One region of the Polaromonas sp. P1_A2 genome, then DNA from elsewhere that is predicted to be linked to it. Evidence: predicted binding sites of a transcription regulator. Region 1 holds the regulator's gene; each other region holds the start of a gene.
What was found. The regulator sigma-54, encoded in region 1, starts transcription at its own class of promoters, with help from an activator protein. The targets are predictions, from matches to a motif close to TGGCANGNAANCTGCTTT.

Region 1 (5,138 bases):
GCGGTGTTGCCGTTCCCGACCCCGCCGCACCCAAGGCCGCCGCCTCGGCGCCCGCCAAAACCGCCGCCGCCAAGCCCGCCCCCGCGGTCGACCCGCTGGGCGACCTGGCCAAGGCCAAGGTCGAAGGCCTGTCGTCCGGCCCCAGCGTGGATCCTTTCAGCTACTTCATCCAGGCCGGCGCCTTCCGCACGCCTGAAGACGCCGAACAGCAGCGCGCCAAGCTGCTGCTGCTGGGCATGCAGGCCAAGGTCACCGAGCGCGAGCAGGCCGGCCGTACCGTGTACCGCGTGCGCCTCGGGCCTTTCGACAAAAAGGAAGACGCCGACAAGGCCAAGGAGCGGCTGGACAACAATTCCATTGAAACGGCCCTGGTCCGCGTGCAGCGCTGACCCCCTGTTGCGGATAAGCTGAACTTTTCACGGGGCCGGTGTACAAACCCCAGTGCCCCGCAATACGAGGCCGCCGTCCGCAGGGGCGGCTTACCCACCCTTTCTGTCATACCAGGAGAAGAATCTGATGCAACGCCGTGAGTTTTCGTTTTCAGCCGCCTCGGCGGCCGTCGCCAGCCTGGGCGGCATCGCCCTTCCCACGCTGGCGCAAGCCCAGGCCAAGGCCCCCAAGGACGGCGCCGACTATGTGACGCTGGACAAGCCGGCGCCCACCGAGGTCCCCGCGGGCCAGGTCGAGGTGGTGGAGTTCTTCTGGTACAGCTGCCCGCATTGCAATGCCTTTGAGCCGACGCTCGAGGCCTGGATGAAGCAGGCGCCCAAGGATGTGACGGTGCGGCGCGTGCCGGTCGCCTTCCGCCCCGATTTCGAGCCCCAGCAGCGCCTTTTTTATGTGCTCGAGGCCATGGGCAAGGTCGAGGAACTCCACAAAAAGGTGTTTTACGCGATCCACGTGGAAAAGTTCGCGCTCAACACCGCCGACTCCATCGCCGCCTGGGCCGAAAAGCAAGGCCTGGACAAGGCCAAGTTCATCGAGATGTACAACTCCTTCACCGTCACCACCAAGGCCCGCAAGGCCACGCAGCTGCAGGACATCTACAAGGTCGACGGCGTGCCGGCGCTGGGCATTGCGGGGCGTTACTACACCTCGGCCACCCTGGCCCAAAGCATGGTCCGCGCGCTGCAGGTCACCGATTACCTGATCGCGCAGTCGCGCATCAAAAAGTAAGGCCGTAAGGCATCCGTCCAGGGCCGCAGCGGCCCACGCCGAAAAACCCGCCTCGTTCCAGGCGGGTTTTTTTATGCCCCTAATATTCACCCGTGCAAGCCATTCCCACAGCTTGCATGGCTACAATGGCCCAACCCAAAGCAGCAAGATTCGTGCCTTATGAAACACCCCCTTTATTTCCTCGTCCTGCCGGCCGCTTTGGCGCTGGGGGCGGCGTTTCCGGCCTGGGCCGAAAAAGCCGACCGGGACAAGCCCATGAACGCGGAGGCCGATGCCCTGCGTTATGACGACCTGAAGCAAACCAGCGTGTTCACCGGCAATGTGGTGATCACCAAGGGCACGACCATCGTGCGCGGCGCGCGGGTCGACGTGAGCCAGGACCCCGAGGGCTACCAGCAGGCGATCGCCATCGCGGCGCCCGGCAAGCTGGCCTTCTACCGCAAGAAACGCGACGGCGTCGACGAATACATCGAAGGCGAGGGCGAGCGCATCGAATACGACAGCCGCGCCGACCTGGTCAAATTCATCAAGCGCGCCGTGGTGCGCCGCTACAACGGCGCCACCCTGGTGGATGAAACCACGGGCGCCGTGATCGTCTACGACAACAACACCGACGTCTTCACCGTGGACGGCGGCGCGCAGAACAGCACCGCCGCCAACCCGAGCGGGCGCATACGCGCCATGCTGTCGCCGCGCGCCGCCGCATCGGCCCCGGGCGCCGCGCCCGCCCCCGCAGCCCCGCCCGCCGCCCTGCGCCCCAGCACCACGCTGGGCACCGAAAAGAAATAGAAAGAACCTGCACAGATGGATGTGGTGACTGACACTTCGGCGGCCAAGGCCGCAACCCCCAGCCGCCTGGTGGCGCAGGGGCTGCAAAAATCCTACGGCAGCCGCAAGGTCGTGCAGGACGTTTCGGTGGCCGTGCAAAAAGGCGAGGTCGTGGGCCTGCTGGGGCCCAACGGCGCCGGCAAGACGACCTCCTTCTACATGATCGTGGGCCTGGTGCGCGCCGACGCCGGCGAGATTTCCATCGACGGCCAGTCAGTCGAGCACATGCCGATTCACCTGCGCGCCCGCCTGGGCCTGAGTTACCTGCCGCAGGAAGCCTCGATTTTCCGCAAGCTCACGGTGGAAGAAAACGTGCGCGCCGTGCTTGAACTGCAGCTGGACGCGAACGGCAAGCCGCTGGGCCGCGCCGACATCGAGTCGCGGCTCGATGCCCTGCTGCAGGACCTGCGGGTGGACCATTTGCGCAATTCGCCGGCGCCGGCGCTGTCGGGCGGTGAACGCCGCCGCGTCGAGATCGCCCGCGCCCTGGCGACCCAGCCGCGCTTCATCCTGCTTGACGAACCCTTCGCTGGCATAGACCCGATCGCCGTGATCGAGATCCAGCGCATCATCGGCTTCCTGAAGTCGCGCGGCATCGGCGTGCTGATCACCGACCACAATGTGCGCGAAACGCTGGGCATCTGCGACCATGCCTACATCATCAGCGACGGCCACGTGCTGGCCCAGGGCACGCCGTCCGAGATCGTGAACAACGCCGATGTGCGCCGCGTCTATCTGGGCGAGCACTTCAAAATGTAAAGATGGCTCCCCCCCTTTGTCGCTCACTTCGTGTAGCTCCCTCCCCCCTCGAGGGGGCGGCGCCTGCGGCCTGGCAAAGCCAGATCCGCGGCCCCCGCTCGCACTTTTTCTGCGCTTCCTTCAAAGCTCCTTGACATGAAGCAGGGCCTCTCGCTCCGCGTCTCGCAGCATCTTGCGCTGACGCCCCAGCTGCAGCAGTCGATACGCCTGCTGCAGCTGTCCACGCTCGAGCTGAGCCAGGAAGTCGAGCAGATGCTCGACGAAAACCCGTTTCTCGAGGTGTCGGACGAAACCGCAGTGCGCGAGGAGTTCGGCCTGGAGCATGTCAACACGCCGGTCAGCCAGGACAGCCGCGAGTTTGAATCGGCCGCCGATGCAACGGCCGGCGGCGGCGCGGAAGACGCGGGCCTTTCAGCGGCCGGCGAGGCCGAGGTCAGCGCGGAACCCAAGCTCGAGGAAAGCTGGGAAGGCGACGGCACGGTGGAGACCACCCCCGACGACAGCGAATGGGGCAGCGATGCGCCTGCGCGCAAGAACAACAACGAGGAAAGCGAGGCCGAGGCCTCGGACCTCACGGGCGGCCATGAGTCGCTGCAAGACCATTTGCACCGCCAGTCGCTGGGCCTGCGCCTCTCAGAGGAAGACCGCGCGGCCCTGCATTTCCTGATCGAGTCGCTCAATGACGACGGTTACCTCGAAGACAGCCTGGCCTCGCTCGCGGCCGGCCTGGCCGGCGGCGACCTGGAACAGGCCGAGGACCTCGAGCAGCGTTTTGCCATGGCGCTCAAGCTGCTGCACCACATGGAGCCGGCCGGCGTGGGCGCGCGCAACCTGGCCGAATGCCTGGGCCTGCAGTTGCTCGACTGCAAGGACTGCGAGGAAACCCGCGCCGCCATTGCCGTGTGCAAGCATCCCATGGAGCTGCTGGCCAAACGCGACGTGAAGCGCCTGTCCTACCTGTGCGGGTTCACCGAAGCCGCCATCAAGGGCGCGATCGCCGTGATAGGCCGGCTGGACCCCAAACCCGGGCGCCGCTTCATCAACGTGGAACGCAACCTGATCGTGCCCGACGTCATCGTCGTGAAGTCGGGCCGGGGCTTCAAGGTCACGCTCAACGGCGACGTGATGCCGCGCCTGCGCGTGCACGACATCTACGCCAATGCCCTCAAGCAGCACAAGGGCCAGGACGGCCAGGCGCTGCAGCAACGCCTGCAGGAGGCGCGCTGGTTCATCAAGAACATCCAGCAGCGCTTTGACACCATACTGCGCGTGAGCAGCGCCATCGTCGAGCGGCAAAAGAGTTTCTTCACGCACGGCGAGCTCGCGATGCGCCCGCTGGTGCTGCGCGAAATCGCCGACGAACTGGGCCTGCACGAATCCACCATTTCACGCGTGACCACCGCCAAGTACATGGGCACGCCGTTCGGCACCTTTGAACTGAAGTATTTCTTCGGCTCCGCGCTGGGCACCGAAACCGGCGGCAACGCCTCGAGCACGGCGGTGCGCGCGCTGATCAAGCAGTTCGTCTCCTCCGAAAGCGCGAAAAAACCGCTCAGCGACAACCAGATTTCCGAGATGCTCAAGGAGCAGGGCATTGAATGTGCGCGCCGCACCGTGGCTAAATACCGTGAAGCCTTGCGCATCGCACCCGCAAATCTGCGTAAGTCTCTCTAAACCGCCTCATGAATCAACTCCAGTTATTTTTACCCTGCGCCGCGGGCGTCGAGGCCCTGCTGGCCGCCGAGGTGCAGCGCGTCACCGGCATCCAGGGCAAGGCCTGGCGCGCCGGCGTGCAATTGCAGGCCTCCTGGCGCGACGCGCTGCAGCTCAACCTGCACAGCCGCCTGGCGCAGCGTGTGCTCATCGAGCTGCAGCACAACCAGTACCGCGGCGAGCAGGACCTCTACAACGCCGCCGCCAACGTGGCCTGGGAGATCTGGTTCACGCCCAAACAGACCTTCAAGGTCGAGATCACCGCCCAGCACAGCCCGCTGACCAGCCTGAACTTCGCGGCGCTGAAGATCAAGGACGCGATCGCCGACCGCTTTCGCGCCAAGTTCGATGACGTGCGGCCCAGCGTCGACACGCGCTGGCCCGACGTGCGTGTCTATGTGCACCTGACGACGGACACCGTCACGATTTACATCGACACCTCGGGCGAGCCCCTCTTCAAGCGCGGCTGGCGCGAGGACAAGGGCGACGCGCCGCTGAAGGAAACCCTGGCCGCCGCGATGATTGCCGCCAGCGGCTGGGACCAGCTGTGCAAAACCGGTGTGCCGCTCTACGACCCCTGCTGCGGCTCGGGCACCATCGCCATCGAGGCCGCGCAGATCGCCTGCAACATCGCGCCCGGCATCAACCGGCGCTTTGCTTTC
Region 2 (5,138 bases), on a different contig from region 1:
GGGCCAGCCAGGCCTCGTGCGCCAGCATGGCGCGCTCCTCGCCATCGTGGGACCTCGCGGGGTTCAGCGCCTTGAGGGCGTACAGAACACGCGTGGCCGGGTCGCGCACCTGGTACAGCACATGGATTTCGTTGTCGGCCACTTTTGCGGTCACCACCAGGCCGTCGATCACATCGCCGACCTTGAGCCTGGGCGGCACCGGCAGGGTCTGGGCAATGCGGCTCACGTCCTGCAGGGTGGCGTCGAGCAGGCCGCGCACGCGCACCACGACGGCCGTCAGGTTGTCGTTGCTGCCGGCGGCCAGGGCGGCGTCGACCAGTCCCTGGCTGGCCAGTTGGGAGCCGCCCGCTTCCTGCAGGCCGGCAAAATCCCGCAGCCGCGCATCGCGCAGCACGCCGTGCACGCCGTCGGTGACGAGCACAAACACGTCGCCCACCTGCAGGTCGCCCTGCATGTAGTCGACCACCACATGGTCTTCGGCGCCCACCGAGCGCAGCAGCTGGTGCCTGAAGTCGGGATGGTTGACCGCATGGTCGTGCGTGAGCTGCTGCAAAGTGCCGCCGCGCAGCAGATAAGCCCGTGAATCGCCCACATGCGCCAGGGTGTAGGACTGCCCGCGCAGCACCAGCGCCGTGAGGGTGGTCAGGCCCACGGCCGGCCGGCGCCGGCGGTTGATGCCGGCCAGCCAGGCGTTCTGCGCGCCGATGATGCGGTCCAGCGCCACCGTGGTGTCCCAGGTTTCGGGCGTGCCGTAGTAGTCGCGGACCAAGCTGGTGACCGTGGTTTGCGCGGCTTCCCGGCCCATGCCGCCGGTGCTCACGCCGTCGGCCACCGCCACGATGGAGCCCATGCCCTCTTGCCCCGGTTCGGGCAGCATGGCCGCGCAGAAGTCCTCGTTGGTGTTTTTACGGCCTGCCAGCGTGGCAAAGCCAATGTCCAGATCAAATGCCATGCACCAATGTAAGCAAGTTCAATGCCCGATATTGGTGCATTGCAGCAATGCACTGCGCCAGGGCTTAGCCCACCAGCATCTGCATGCTGCGCTCGTACTGCACCGAGAGCTGCTCGAACACGTCCAGCAGGTCTTCGCTGGCGGTGGCCAGGCCTTCCAGCCGTTTCACATCCTTGCCCTTGGCGATGCCCGCGGCGCCAGTGCGCATCTGTGCCCAGCCCGCGGCGGCCTTGTCCAGGGACTCGCGGATCTCTCTGCTGGTCAGCGGAATGTCGTTGAGGTATTGCAGCGCCTTCTCAAAAGCCGCCTGCGACTCGGCCATGCCCACTTCACTGCGCTGCGAGGCCGTGCCGCCCAGGACTTGCAGCAAGGCGTATTTCGCGAAGCGCTGGCTCAGCATGCGCTGGCGGCCGGCCAGGTTGAGCATCTGCAGCGGCGGCATGGCGCCGGCGCTTTCAAGGATGGCGGTCATGCGCTCGGCTTCCTGCAGCAGCAGCTCGGCGAGCTCGTCCAGGTGCGCCATCTCGCCGGCCGCCCGGCTTTCCTCCAGGGCGGGCTTCAGGCGCGCCCAGGTCAGGCTCACCTGCCCCAGCAGGTCGCCAAACGTGGGCTTGGACAGGCTTTTGCCGAGGGCGGCAATGTTGGCGTCTATGCGCTGCACCGACTCCGCGAGCAGCTGCGCCACGCGCCCGGGCTGCACGCCCGCCAGCCGCAGCAGCGCCAGCTTGACCAGGCGCTGCGACAGCATGCGCAACTGGCCCGAGCGGTTGACGTCTTCGGCGAAACGGGCTGAATGGATGATGTGCTGCGACACCTGGCCCAGGCGCTGGTTGGTGTGCATGGAGGCAGTGCGCAGAATCTGGAAGGCGTCGTCGTCGGACATCTGGCGGGCGCGCATCAGGATGCCCTTGGCGCGGTCCACCACCTTGCGCTCTTCCAGGCGGCCGGCAATGTCCCGCATCTCGCCCTGCAGGGCCTGCTCGCGCCTGAAGCGGGCCTGGGCCAGGTGGATCAGCGGCCGCAGGCGCTGCGGGCTGTAGCCGTTGACCACATAGGCATGGACCCCGACCTCGGTGGCGCGCGTGATTTTTTCCGCATCGCTGTCGCTGGTGAACACCAGGACGGGGCAAGGCGCGGTCTCGCCGACCACCTGCAAGAGCTTGAACAAGGCCTCATCGGGCAGCGCATCGTGGCAAACCAGCACGTCGGGCGCCTGCCGCAGTGCCTCCTGCACCAGTTTGCTGCGCTCGTGGAGCACCCCCAGGACCTGGATGCCGGCCGCCTCAAGGTCGGAGACCAGCGGGTTGGCACCGGCGGGGCCGTTCAGGTTTACCAATGCGGAAGTCATACAAATCAATAGCTTGGGAGGGAAATAAGGCTGGCAAGGATGCAAGTCGCGCGCCACGCGCCGGCTGCGGATTCTGGGCGCGGCTTGCAGGCCAATGATATGGCACAAGTTTTGCATTAGCTATCGCGGGCGTAACGACGCGCCCGACCTTAGCGAATGCACTGCGGGTCCTGCGCACAACGACGTGCGTAATGGTGTGCCTCATACCGGGTCAACGACCCGGATCCCTGTTGACCGGGAGAGAGCATCATGAATTTCATCCTGTTTCCGGCAAGCCAGACCGGCTTGCACCCCCTGACAAGCCGCGTGGACGCGTGCCTGCGCGACCTGTGCGGCACGGCCGTGGCATGACGTTTGCACCTAGACACATTGAATCCCCTGGAGTAGCCCCATGAAAAAATCAAAACTGGTAATGGTCGGAAACGGCATGGCCGGCGTGCGCACCCTGGAAGAGCTGATCAAGGTCGCGCCCGACCTGTACGACATCACGGTCTTCGGCGCCGAGCCCCATCCCAACTACAACCGCATCCTGCTGTCGCCCGTGCTGGCCGGGGAGCAGACGCTGGATGAGATCGTGCTGAACTCCTGGGACTGGTACAAGGACAACCACATCACGCTGCATGCCGGCAAAAAAGTGGTGGAAGTCGACCGCGTCAAGCGCATCGTGCGCGCCGAGGACGGCACCGAAGAGGAATACGACCGCCTGCTGATGTGCACCGGCTCCAACCCCTTCATCCTGCCGGTGCCGGGCAAGGACTTGGCGGGCGTGATCGCCTACCGCGATATCGCCGATACCAACGCGATGATCGAGGCCTCCGAGAAATACAAGAAGGCGGTCGTCATCGGCGGCGGCCTGCTGGGCCTGGAAGCGGCCAACGGCCTGATGCTGCGCGGCATGGAAGTCACCGTGGTGCACGTCATGCCCTGGCTGATGGAGCGCCAGCTCGACGACGTGGCGGGCAAGCTGCTGCAGAAATCGCTGGAAGACCGCGGCCTGAAGTTCCTGATCGGCGCGCAGACCCAGGAGCTCACCGGCAACGAAGAAGGCCGCGTGAAGTCCATCAAGTTCAAGGACGGCAGCGAAGTGGCCACCGACCTCGTGGTCATGGCGGTGGGCATACGCCCCAACACCCAGCTGGCCGAATCCATGCGCCTGCACTGCAACAAGGGCATCGTCGTCAACGACACCATGCAGACTGTCACCGACGCGCGCATCTACTCGGTGGGCGAATGCGCGGCGCACCGCGGCATCGCCTACGGCCTGGTGGCGCCGCTGTTTGAACAGGCCAAGGTGGCGGCCAACCACCTGGCGCAGTTCGGCATAGGCCGTTATTCGGGTTCGCTGACCTCCACCAAGCTCAAGGTCACGGGCATAGACCTGTTCAGCGCCGGCGAGTTCATGGGCAGCGACGGCGCCGAGGAAATCGTGATGAGCGACCCCTTCGGCGGCGTCTACAAAAAGCTGGTGATCAAGGACGACAAGCTGGTCGGCGCCTGCCTCTACGGCGACACGGTGGACGGCAGCTACTACTTCAAGCTGCTGCGCGACGGCCGCAGCGTGGCCGACATCCGCGACAAGCTGATCTTCGGCGAGTCCAATCTCGGCGACACAGGCCATGAAGGCCACAACAAGGCCGCCACCATGCCCGACGACGCCGAGGTCTGCGGCTGCAACGGCGTCAACAAGGGCACCATCTGCAAGGCCATCAAGGAAAAGGGCCTGTTCACGCTCGACGAGGTGAAGAAGCACACCAAGGCCAGCGCCTCCTGCGGCTCCTGCACCGGCCTGGTCGAGCAGATCCTGATGTTCACGGCCGGCGGCGACTACTCGGCCACGCCTAAGCTCAAGGCCATGTGCGGCTGCACCGACCACGGCCACCAGGCGGTGCGCGATGCGATACGCGCCAACAAGCTGCTGACGATCTCCGAGGTCTACAAGTTCATGGAATGGAAGACGCCCAACGGCTGCGCCAGTTGCCGCCCGGCCGTCAACTACTACGTGACCAGCACCTGGCCCAAGGAGGCCAAGGACGACCCGCAAAGCCGTTTCATCAATGAACGCAGCCACGCCAACATCCAGAAGGACGGCACCTACAGCGTCATCCCGCGCATGTGGGGCGGCGAAACCACGGCCAGCGAACTGCGCCGCATCGCCGACGCGGTGGACAAATACAAGATACCGACCGTCAAGGTCACCGGCGGCCAGCGCATCGATTTGCTGGGCGTGAAAAAAGAGGACCTGCAAAACGTCTGGAAGGACATCGGCATGCCCTCCGGCCACGCCTACGCCAAGGCCCTGCGCACGGTGAAGACCTGCGTGGGCAGCGAGTGGTGCCGCATGGGCACCCAGGACAGCACCCAGATGGGCAAGGACCTGGAGCGCGCGATGTGGCGCATGTACGCGCCGCACAAGGTGAAGTTCGCCGTCAGCGGCTGCCCGCGCAACTGCGCCGAGGCCGGCATCAAGGACGTCGGCATCATAGGCGTCGATTCGGGCTGGGAGATGTACATCGCCGGCAACGGCGGCATCAAGACGGAAGTGGCCCACTTCTTCACCAAGCTCAAGACCGCCGAGGAGGTGCTGGAATACACCGGCGCCTTCTGCGAGCTCTACCGCCAGGAAGGCTGGTACCTGGAGCGCACGGTGCACTACGTGAACCGTGTGGGCCTGGACTATGTCAAAAAACGCATCCTGGAAGACCACGAAGGCCGCAAGGCGCTGTGGGAACGCCTGCAGTTCGCGCTCGACGGCGAGCCCGATCCCTGGTTCGACTTCAAGGAAGCCGCGGTCGACACCCGGCAGTTTGAAAAACTCACGCCCGCCTGAATTGAGAGATC
Region 3 (5,138 bases), on a different contig from region 1:
GCTGCAGGCGGCGCTGCTGCCGCCTGGCCTGGCGATGCAGCAGGTCAAGGCCGGCAAGATGAAGGTCATAGGCGTGACCTCGGAGCAGCGCAGCATGCTGGCGCCCGAACTGCCGACGCTGCGCGAGGTGGGCATCATGGGCGCGGACATGGAGCTCTTCACCGCGCTGGCCGGCCCGGCTTCGCTGCCGGCCGCGGTGCGCGACAAGCTGGGCGCGGCGGTGATAGACGCGCTCAAGACCGGCGACACGCGCCAGCGCCTGATCACGGTGGGTTGGCAGCCGGCGCCCTCCACGGCCGAAGGCCTGCGCACCCGCATGCGCGCCGACACGCGCAACCTGGGCGGCATCATCATGCTGCGGGGTATACGGGCGGACAGCTGAGCGGCCGTTGAGCGGCGGCCTGCGCCCTTCCCTTCCTGAGCCCTGGCCCCGCCGGCCGGGGCCGCCCCACGGCCTGTGGTTTACTTGTGCTTTACCGAAGCACTACCTGCCGGACGCGCAAGCGTCCTGAAAATAGGCGGGGCGCGCAAGGCCGCGCAGCAACCACAGGAAGAGGACATGCATATTTCATCGGCACACTGGCGAGCCGGGGCCGCCGCCCTGCTGCTGGCGGGTCTGGCTTGCGCCAGCCATGCCCAATACAGCACCGGGGGCCCGTACAACACCGGGGGCGCCCGCCCCCATCGCCCCGGCGAGGCGCAGGCGGAAGGCCCGCAGGCGCCGCGCGTGCAGTCGCGCTGGGAGCAGGTCAGCCGCCGGCTGTTTGACCTGCGGGTGGCGCTGCAGATCACCCGCGAGCAGGGCCCGGCCTGGGAGAATTTCCGCGGGCGTTTCCTGGACATGGCGACCAGCGGCCCGGCCGGCCCGCGCATCGTGGATGAGCAAACCGCGAAAGACGCCTTCCAGTATTTGCTGGCCGACGCGCAAAGGCGCTCCAACATGCTGGCCACACTGGATGCCACCGCGCAAGTCTTGCTGGCCCAGTTCAGCCCCGAGCAGTTGCAGATCGCCGACCGGGCGCTGCCAGGACTGCTGGCGGACTACGGCGGCATCCGTTAAGACCCGGGCTAACCGGTCGTCGATTTCAGGGCCAGCATCACCACAATGACCACGGCCAGGATAAGCGCCAGCCCTCGCCAGAAGGCCAGCGGGTTTCGCTCGAGCAAGGGCTGGCGCGTCTTGTGGATAAAAGCCCGGTTGGGGTGGCGCAGGTCGTACACAAACTCCGACAGCTCGCCATAACGTTTGGCCGGGTCGGGGTGCACGGCCTTGCGCAGCACATCGTCTATCCAGGCCGGAATCTCGCGGTCGTCGCGCAGCGCGGAGTCGTAGCGCAGCCGGTTTTGCGCGGCGCGGGTGCGGCTTTTGGCGACTTCGGCGCCATAGGGCAGCCGCCCGGTCAGCATCTGGTAGGTGATGACGCCCAGCGAGAAGAGGTCGGAGCGGGTGGTGCCGCCCTCGCCCAGGAAATACTCGGGCGCTGAATACTGGGCCGTGCCCAGGATGTCATCCCGCCCGCCGGGACCGTCAAGCTCCGCAAGGCTGGCCACGCGGGTGGCGCCGAAGTCGATGATCTTGGCGGTGCCGGTGTTGTCGATCATGATGTTCTCGGGCCGCAGGTCCTGGTGCAGCATCTCCAGCCGGTGAAAGGCGCGCAGGCCTTTGGCGATCTGCTCGACCAGGCCGCGTACCGACTCCAGCGCGGGCCGGGGGTTGTCAATCATCCACTGGGCCAGCGTCTGCCCGTCTATGTATTCGGTGGCCACGTACACATAGTGGCGCTTGCGGGTCGGCACATGGGGCTTGAGCACATGGGCGCTGTTGATGCGCCTGGCGATCCACTCTTCGGTCAGGAAGCGCTCCAGGTAGGCCGGGTCGCCGCCCAGGTCTATAGAGGGCGTTTTAAGGATGGCGAGCGCGCCGCTGTCGTTGTCGGTCGCCAGGTAGATATGGCTGCGGCTGCTGCCCTGCACTTCGCGAACAATGGTGTAGCCGTCAAACTGTGTCCTGGCCTCGAGCATGGGCGGCAGCGGCAGGCCTGAGAGCTGCTGCAGCATCTCGCCGGCTTCACGGCGGGGCAGCGCATCGACGCGCACGATCTGGGCCGTGAGGTTGTCGCCGCTGCCGCGTTCAAAGGCTTTGTCGACGATGGACCTGGCCGCAAGGTCCAAGCCCTCTGGCTCATCGGCATGGCGGCGGATGATGCCGGCCATGTCGTGCTCGGTCACGTGTTCGTACACGCCGTCGGTGGCCAGCAAAAAGAGGTCGCCCTGCTCCACCTGCTGGGTCTGGTAGTCGATTTCCAGCTGGGGCTTGAAGCCCAGCGCGCGGCCCAGGTAGCTTTGGCCCTGGGCGATCCACACGCGGTGGTCGCGGGTCAGTTGCTCCAGCGCCTTGCCGCGCAGGCGGTAGATGCGCGAATCGCCGACATGAAAAATATGCGCGGTGGCCGACTTGATGACCATGGCGCTCAGGGTGCACACATAACCCTTGTCCTTGTCGTAGCGGTAAGGGCTTTTTTGCGTCTGCGCATGCAGCCAGGAGTTGGTGGCGCTCAGGATGCGCTCGGCCGATGTCTTGACCGACCAGGCTTCCGAGGTGCAGTAATAGTCTTCCAGGAAACCGGTGACGGCGTACTGGCTGGCGACGTCGCTGACGGCGCTGCTGCTGATGCCGTCGGCCAGCGCGATGGCGATGCCCTTGGCGCTGAGCTGCGGCTCCTGCGGCACGTAGATGCCGTGGAAATCCTGGTTGCTTTCCTTGCGGCCCTTGTCCGAATACTGGCCTGCAGAGATCTTCAGTTCAGAGGACATAGGGGGTGGCGACAAAGCCCTCGCGCAACTGGCCTGCGCGAGGGCTTTTGTTGTGGAAGCGGATTATTTGAAGTTACGAGCCGGTCCGGTTTTAACGTGCGTGGCATACAGCGTCAAGCCGGTGAAAGCCAGGCCGCCCACCAGGTTGCCCAGCACCGTGGGAATTTCGTTCCAGATCAGGTAGTCCATGATGGTGAAGTGCGCGCCCAGCAGCAGGCCCGAGGGGAACAGAAACATGTTCACGATGGAGTGCTCGAACACCATGTAGAAAAACAGCATGATGGGCATCCACATGGCGATCACCTTGCCGCTGACCTGGGTGGAAATCATCGCGCCGACCACGCCGGCCGACACCATCCAGTTGCACAGCATGCCGCGCACAAAGAGCGTGAGCATGCCGTTGGCGCCGTACTTCTGGTAGCCCAGGGTGCGGTTCTCGCCCACCACGCCTATGGCCTTGCCAACCGCGCTGGGCTCCGTCGAGAAGCCGTTGGTGACGTAGATGGCCATCATCACGGCCACCGTGAACGCCCCCAGGAAGTTGCCGGTAAAGACCAGGCCCCAGTTGCGCAGCACGCCCTTGAGGGTGACGCCCGGGCGCTTGTCGATCAGCGCCAGCGGGCACAGCACGAACACGCCGGTCAGCAAATCAAAGCCGAACAGGTAGAGCATGACAAAACCCACCGGGAACAGCACGGCGCCCAGCAGGGGCTGGCCGGTCTGCACATTGATGGTGACGGCGAACCAGGCCGCCAGGGCCAGGATGGCGCCGGCCATATAGGCCCGGATAACGGTGTCGCGGGTGGACATGAATATCTTGGACTCCCCCGCGTCCACCATCTTGGTCACAAATTCCGAAGGCACTAGATAAGCCATACGTTCCTCGAGTTTTTGGGTTACCGGCCTTAAAAAAGAAAAGGCCAAAAAAAATCCACCCCCAGGCGCCCCCAAAGTGGGAGGCTGGAAGTGGACGTCGTTATCCATTGATCCGCCGGGCAACGGCCCCTACATAGAGATAGGCCGCGCCGTGCCCGGCCGTCATTAGCCGGGCGGATCACTCAAAGCAACTACTGTGCCGCTGGGATTGCGGCCTGAAACCGGCTTTTTTACCCCGCCATGCGCCGGCAACCTGCATGCGTCGCCCCAAATGCGTGCACCGATCGGGACCGGCTCAACATTTTGGTGCCTACTTCACCAGCTCCAGCACCTCGGCTTTTTTCTTCTTGAGCAACAGCACCAGGAACTTCGCGGGCTGGGTGGTGCTGGCGTTGCGGCCCACGGTATGGATGTCCTTGGGACCTTCATAAAAGCTCTGGCCGGCCGTCAAGGTGACTTCCTTGCCGCCCTTGACCTGCATCACGATGGAGCCTTCAAGCACATAGACAAAGGCATGCGCGTGATGGCGGTGCACCGGGTCGGCGGCGCCGGGGGCGTAATCAACGGTGATCATCAGGCCTTCCTTGCCGGGAAGATCGGACAGGTCCTTGGCCATGACCGGCTTGACGGTCACGCCCTCGGGGCCGGCGGCCATGGCGGGCTGGGCGAGCAAGGCGGCGCTGGCGAGAAACAGGGAAACACAGGTCTTGTTCATGATGGCTTCTTCATAGGGTTGCGGGGGTGGCTCGGGATTGAGGTGCACCTGCCCTTATGACGATTGGCGGCGCCGGTTTGTGACACCGGCGCCCTGCCCTCACTCTTGCTCCTTCCCCCGCTGGGGGAAGGTAGGGATGGGGGCCAGCGGCGACCGATTGCGAGGCCGGCGTGGAACAGGCACCGGGGAGCCCCCATCCCAGCCTTCCCCCAGAGGGGGAAGGAGTAGCGGCTTATTTCGCGGGCTGGGATTTGAACCAGTCCTCGAAAGTTATGGCGCCCAAACGCGCCTTGCCGGCCGGCACCAGGGTGTCGTCCTTGAGCGCGGCGCCGAAGTAGCGTGCCTGCGGGTCGGCGACGACCTTGCGCGGGTCATTGCTTGCCGTCAGGAAGCGCTGGACGAGGTCCGGGAGGCGAACTTTTTCCGGGCCGGCGATCTCGACCGTGCCGTTGGCCGGCGCGCCCAGCGTGAAGTCGGCCATCGCGGCGGCCACGTCGTCCGACGCGATGGGTTGCACAAAGGCCGGCGACAGCCGCACCGTCTGCCCCTCGGTGCCCGACTGGGCGATGCCACCCAGGAATTCCATGAACTGGGTGGAATGCACGATGGTGTAAGGGATGCTGCTGGCCCTGATGATTTTTTCCTGGGCGATCTTGCCGCGGAAATAACCGCTTTCCACCAGCTTGTCGGTACCCACGACGGAAAGCGCGATGTGGTGTAAAACACCGGCGGC
Region 4 (5,138 bases), on a different contig from region 1:
ATTTGCCCGAGGTACATCACGGCCACGTGCGAGGCGATGTGCTTGACCACCGCGAGGTCGTGCGCGATGAACACATAAGCCAGGCCCAGGCGCCGCTGCAGGTCCTGCAGCAGGTTGACCACCTGCGCCTGGATGGACACGTCCAGCGCCGACACCGCCTCATCGCAGACGATGAGCCGCGGCTCGACCGCTAGTGCGCGGGCAATGCCTATGCGCTGGCGCTGCCCGCCGGAAAACTCATGCGGGTAGCGCTGCAGGTATTGCGGTGCCAGGCCGACCAGGTCCAGCAGTTCGGCGGCGCGTTCGCGGTGCCGCCCGCGCGCCAGGCCGTGCAGGGCCAGCGGCTCGGCCAGGGCCTGCTCCACCGTCATGCGCGGGTTCAGCGAGGAATACGGGTCCTGGAAAATCATCTGCAACTCGCGGCGCTTGGCGCGCAGGCGGCCGGCCGGCAGCGCCATCAGGTCCTCGCCGTCAAACCAGACCTGGCCCGAGGTCGCGTCCAGCAGCCGCAGCACCAGCCGGCCCACGGTGGACTTGCCGCAGCCCGACTCGCCCACCAATGCCATGGTCTCGCCGGCGTTCAGCTCGAAGTTCAGCCCGTCGACCGCATGCACGACCGCCCTGGAGCGGCTGAACAGGTGCGGGCGCACCGGGAAATGCTTGACCAGGTTTTCGACTTTCAGCAGCGCGCTCATGGCGTCACCTCGCTGGACACGGCATGCGTGCCGCGCCGGGTTGAGGTGTCCGCATCCAGCGGCGCGCGCCAGCAGGCGGCCTCGTGGCCCTCGCCCATGTCCATCAAAGGCGGCACCTCCTGCAAACACTTGTCGACGGCAAAAGGGCATCGCGGCGCGAAGCGGCAGCCGTCCATGCGTGTCATGGGCGTGGGCACCTGGCCTTCGATCGCGTTGAGCCGCTCCTGCGCCAGGTGCAGCTTGGGGATGGAGCCGAGCAGCCCTATGGTGTAAGGGTGCTGCGGCTCGGCGAACAGCCGGGCCACGGGCGCGCGCTCCACGATCCTGCCGGAATACATCACGGCGACGTCGTCGGCCAGTTCGGCGATCACGCCCAGGTCGTGGGTGATCAGGATGATGGCGGTGCCGGTTTCCTCGCGCAGCGTGCGCATCAGGTCCAGCACCTGCGCCTGGATGGTGACGTCCAGCGCGGTGGTCGGCTCGTCGGCGATCAGCAGCTGCGGCTCGCAGGCCAGCGCCATGGCGATCATCACGCGCTGGCGCATGCCGCCCGAGAGCTTGTGCGGGTATTCGTCGATGCGCTGCTCGGGCGAGGGGATGCGCACGCGGCGCAGCATGTCTATGGCGTGGGTCCTGGCCTCGGCCGCGCTGATGTTGCGGTGGCAGCGTATACCCTCGATGAGCTGGTCGCCAATCGTGAAGGCCGGGTTCAGCGAGGTCATGGGCTCCTGGAAGATCATGGCCATGCGGTTGCCGCGCAGCGCGCGCATGGCGTCCGGCCCCAGTGTGGCCAGGTCGGTGCCTTCAAAGCGGATGGAGCCTGCCGAGACGCGGCCCTGGCCCTTGGGCAGCAGGCCCATGATGGACAGCGAGGTCACGCTTTTGCCGCAGCCCGATTCACCGACGATGCCCAGCGTGCGGCCGGAGTCCACCGAAAAACTGATGCCGTCCACCGCGGCGAATTCACCGCCGCCTTCGAGCTTGAAGCTGGTGCGCAGGCCGCTCACTTCCAGCAAAGCCGTCATTCGGCGGCTCCGTTGCGCCTGGCGTGAAAGCGCGAGATCTCGGCCTCGATCAGCGCGCGGTCGGTGACGCCGGCCGGGCTGCGGCGCGAAGGCAGGCAGGCGCTGAAAGGCTGGTAGCGCTCCAGGCTTTTGTCGTAGAGGCGGCGCAGTTCCTGCAGGGGCTCGGTGTGGTCGTCCACGCGCAGGTCCAGCGCGCAGTAGTCCTCGGTGGTGAAGATAAGGAGTGCCGCGGCCTGCTTGCCGCGCTTGTCGCCGCCCGCGGCTTCGCCGGCGGCGAGCGCGGCGATCAGGCGTTCGGCAAACGGGAGTTGGGCATTGGCTTCATAGGCGAGAGCCGTGGCTTCGATCACCTGCGGGCCGGCCAGCATGTTGCCGGCGACCGAATAGCCGGCGCCCGCCCTGTGGCCGCACCAGTCTATGCAGGCGCTGCCGGTATAGCCGGCGGCCTGGCCGTTTGCGCCTATCAGGTGCAGCTGGCGGTGGTCACGGCCTTCGTCGGCCGAGGTCAGGCGCTTGATGATGTAGTCGGGAGATTGGCCGAAGGCCAGGCCGTCCAGCGCCGGCGCGGCATACAGAGGGTTGACCAGTGCCTGCGTGGCCAATGCGCCCACGCCGCTGCGGGCGTGCGGGCACAGAGCGCCCACGGCAAAAAATTTGCTGGCAACCGCCACGCCAAACGCGCCCGATGAATCGCGCGCGATGAGGGACCATGTCATGTATCAGACTTTCATCGCAACTGCGCCCTTGGTCGGGCGTCTCGTGCTCCCCGCAAACAAAAAGCCGCATGAAGCGACTTTCAAACAGCGAACGGATGACGCATTTATCATGCCACGCTTCGGCGGACTGTGCCTGGCGCCAGGGGCGCCACTTCGCTGTCTATTCGACTTTGGCGCCGGAGGCCCTTACAACTTCCGCCATGCGTTTGTAGTCGACCGCCAGCAGCTTCGCGAAGTCGGCATTGCTCATGGCCAGCGGTTCAATCCCCTGCTTGTCCAGGCGCTCCAGCACCACGGGATCCTTGAGGACCTTGGCCATGGCCGCGTTGACGCGGTTGACCTCGGCCGCCGGCGTGGCGGCGGGGCCCAGCAGGCCGAACCAGGAGTCGAACTGGTAACCGGGCAGGCCGCTTTCGGCGATGGTCGGCACCTCGGGCAGGTACTTGGAGCGCTTGGGCGAGGTCACGCCTATCAGGCGTATGCGGCTGTCCCTGGCGAATGCCAGCGCGCCTATGCTGGCGGCGATCACGGCCTGCGCGCGGCCCGAGATCACTTCGTTGATCGCCTCGCCCGTGGCCTTGAGCGGAACATGCACCACATCGATGCCGGCCAGGCCGTTGAAGTAGGCCATGGACAGGTGGGTGGCGCTGCCGATGCCGGCGGTCGCGTAGTTGAGCTTGCCGGGGTTGGCCTTGGCATAGCGTATGTACTCGGCCGCGGTCTTGGCGGGCACGTCGGGATGGATCATCAGCACGTAATCGGCCGTGCCTATGTGCGCCATGGGTGCGAAGTCTTTTTGCGGGTCGTAGCTGAGCTTGGTGTACAGCGAGCCGGCGATGTTGTGGCTGGCCGCGCCCAGCACCATGGCGCCGCTGTCGGGCGCCGACTTGGCGACATAACCTGTGCCCACGGTGCCGCCCGCGCCCGGCCGGTTCTCGATGATGACGGTCTGGCCCAGCGCCGTTCCCAGCTCGGTGGACATGGCGCGCGCCAGCAAGTCCTGCACGCCGCCCGCCGCGAAGGGCACCACGATGCGCACGATTTTGTTATTGGACTGGGCGAGGGCGCTGCCCGCGGCCAGGGCCAGGCCGGTGCCCAGGAAATCTCGGCGTTGCATCATGGAATGTTTTCTTTCGGTGAGGGGTGCTTGTGCTTGCTTTTGCGGGTCGGATTTTCAGTTCACGCAGATCTCGTCGGCCAGGCGGCGCATAAAGCGCTCGCACCAGGCGAGTTGGTCCAGCGTGACCCATTCGTTGGGCTGGTGCGCCTGCGCGATGTGGCCGGGGCCGCACACGATGGTCGGTACACCGGCCTGGTGAAACAATGCAGCTTCCGTGCCAAAGGAGACCTTGCCGGCGCCCGAGTTGGCATCCACGTCCGCGCATTTGAAGCACAGCCGGGCGATCTCGCTGCCGGCGTCCGTCGCGAAACCGGGCAGCACCGAATTGAGTTTATGGCTGATGCCGGTATCGGCAGCCACGGCCTGCATGGCCGGCACCAGGCTGTCGGCAAAGGCCTTGGCTTCGTTGAACAGCTCGACCGGCGAATTCATGTGGTGGTGGCGAATCTCCCAGGTCACGTCGCAGTCGCGCGGGATGATGTTGAGCGCGGTGCCGCCGGCGATCACGCCGGTGTGTATGGTGGTGTGGGGCACGTCGTAGATCGGGTCGAAGGGGCCCTGCGCCACCAGGCGGCGGTGCATGGACTTGAGGTGGGCGACGAACTCGCAGGCGATCTCCACCGCGTTGACGCCCAGCGGTGTCAGCGAGGAGTGCGCCTCGAAGCCGCGCACCGAGGTTTTGTAGGCGTGCTTGCCCTTGTGCGCGATCACCACCTGCATGCCGGTGGGCTCGCCGACGATGCAGCCGGCGGGTTGGTAGCCCTGCTCCACCATGTCGGCGATCAGGCGGCGCACGCCTATGCAGCCGACCTCCTCGTCGTAGCTGAAAGCCAGGTGCACCGGGCGCTTGAGTCTTCGCTTGAGGAGCTCGGGCACCATCATGAGGGCGGTCGCGCCGTAGCTTTTCATGTCGGTCACGCCGCGGCCGTAGAGCTTGTCGCCTATGACCTGCGCGGCGAAGGGGTCGGTGTCCCAGGGCTGGCCGTCCACCGGCACGACGTCGGTATGGCCCGAGAGCACCAGGCCGCCCAGCCTGGTTTCGCCGTTTTCCGCGGGCAGGGTGGCCCAGAGGTTGGCCTTCTTGCCGCTGTCGTCATAGGTGCGGCGGCATTCAATGCCCAGGGCTTCCAGCCGCGCCTGGGTCCAGTCGAGGAGCGGCAGGTTGCTGTCGCGCGAGACGGAGGCAAAGGACACCCATTTTTCAATCAGCGGCAGGGCGGCGAGGTCGGCGGCCTGGATGGACTGGCGGGCGGAGCTGGGGAGGGGGGCGTTCATGGCAAGACCTTTGAAGGACGGGCGGGGCGGCAAAAATTGTATGACAGCATACTATTTTGCGGTGGGCCGGGCCATTGCCGGCCTGCCGCGCGTTCAAGCCGCAATCCGGCGAGAATGCAGGGCGTCGCGCGCAGACTGCGGCTCCCCATCTTCATTTCTCTACCGAAAGCATTCCATGACCAGCACCATGTACACCACCTCCATTCCCGTCTTCAAGCAGATGCTGGGCGGCCTGAAGGGCGTCCTGACCAAGGCTGAAGCCCATGCGGCCGCCAAAAACATAGACCCCAATGCCTTGCTGCAGGCG

Region 2: the regulator sigma-54 is predicted to act here: its motif matches at 2,401-2,418, upstream of nirB (nitrite reductase large subunit NirB).
Region 3: the regulator sigma-54 is predicted to act here: its motif matches at 3,875-3,892, upstream of AC1D09_RS09790 (formate/nitrite transporter family protein).
Region 4: the regulator sigma-54 is predicted to act here: its motif matches at 2,534-2,551, upstream of AC1D09_RS12125 (DUF1028 domain-containing protein).

What each region holds. Positions count from the first base shown of each region.
Region 1 covers NZ_JBFTZI010000001.1:32,562-37,699, reverse strand. The annotation lists gene AC1D09_RS00170 (SPOR domain-containing protein) at 1-389, shown strand, start outside; gene AC1D09_RS00165 (thiol:disulfide interchange protein DsbA/DsbL) at 517-1,176, shown strand; gene lptA (lipopolysaccharide transport periplasmic protein LptA) at 1,336-1,965, shown strand; gene lptB (LPS export ABC transporter ATP-binding protein) at 1,981-2,763, shown strand; gene AC1D09_RS00150 (RNA polymerase factor sigma-54) at 2,899-4,437, shown strand; gene AC1D09_RS00145 (THUMP domain-containing class I SAM-dependent RNA methyltransferase) at 4,446-5,138, shown strand, end outside.
Region 2 covers NZ_JBFTZI010000005.1:77,454-82,591, reverse strand. The annotation lists gene AC1D09_RS18935 (bifunctional protein-serine/threonine kinase/phosphatase) at 1-952, opposite strand, end outside; gene AC1D09_RS18930 (type IV pili methyl-accepting chemotaxis transducer N-terminal domain-containing protein) at 1,017-2,300, opposite strand; gene nirB (nitrite reductase large subunit NirB) at 2,692-5,127, shown strand.
Region 3 covers NZ_JBFTZI010000002.1:592,935-598,072, reverse strand. The annotation lists gene AC1D09_RS09805 (Bug family tripartite tricarboxylate transporter substrate binding protein) at 1-382, shown strand, start outside; gene AC1D09_RS09800 (hypothetical protein) at 560-1,060, shown strand; gene AC1D09_RS09795 (bifunctional protein-serine/threonine kinase/phosphatase) at 1,069-2,814, opposite strand; gene AC1D09_RS09790 (formate/nitrite transporter family protein) at 2,878-3,690, opposite strand; gene AC1D09_RS09785 (cupin domain-containing protein) at 4,001-4,405, opposite strand; gene AC1D09_RS09780 (SDR family oxidoreductase) at 4,638-5,138, opposite strand, start outside.
Region 4 covers NZ_JBFTZI010000003.1:19,230-24,367, reverse strand. The annotation lists gene AC1D09_RS12135 (ABC transporter ATP-binding protein) at 1-695, opposite strand, end outside; gene AC1D09_RS12130 (ABC transporter ATP-binding protein) at 692-1,720, opposite strand; gene AC1D09_RS12125 (DUF1028 domain-containing protein) at 1,717-2,436, opposite strand; gene AC1D09_RS12120 (tripartite tricarboxylate transporter substrate binding protein) at 2,597-3,556, opposite strand; gene argE (acetylornithine deacetylase) at 3,611-4,831, opposite strand; gene AC1D09_RS12110 (DUF1993 domain-containing protein) at 5,007-5,138, shown strand, end outside.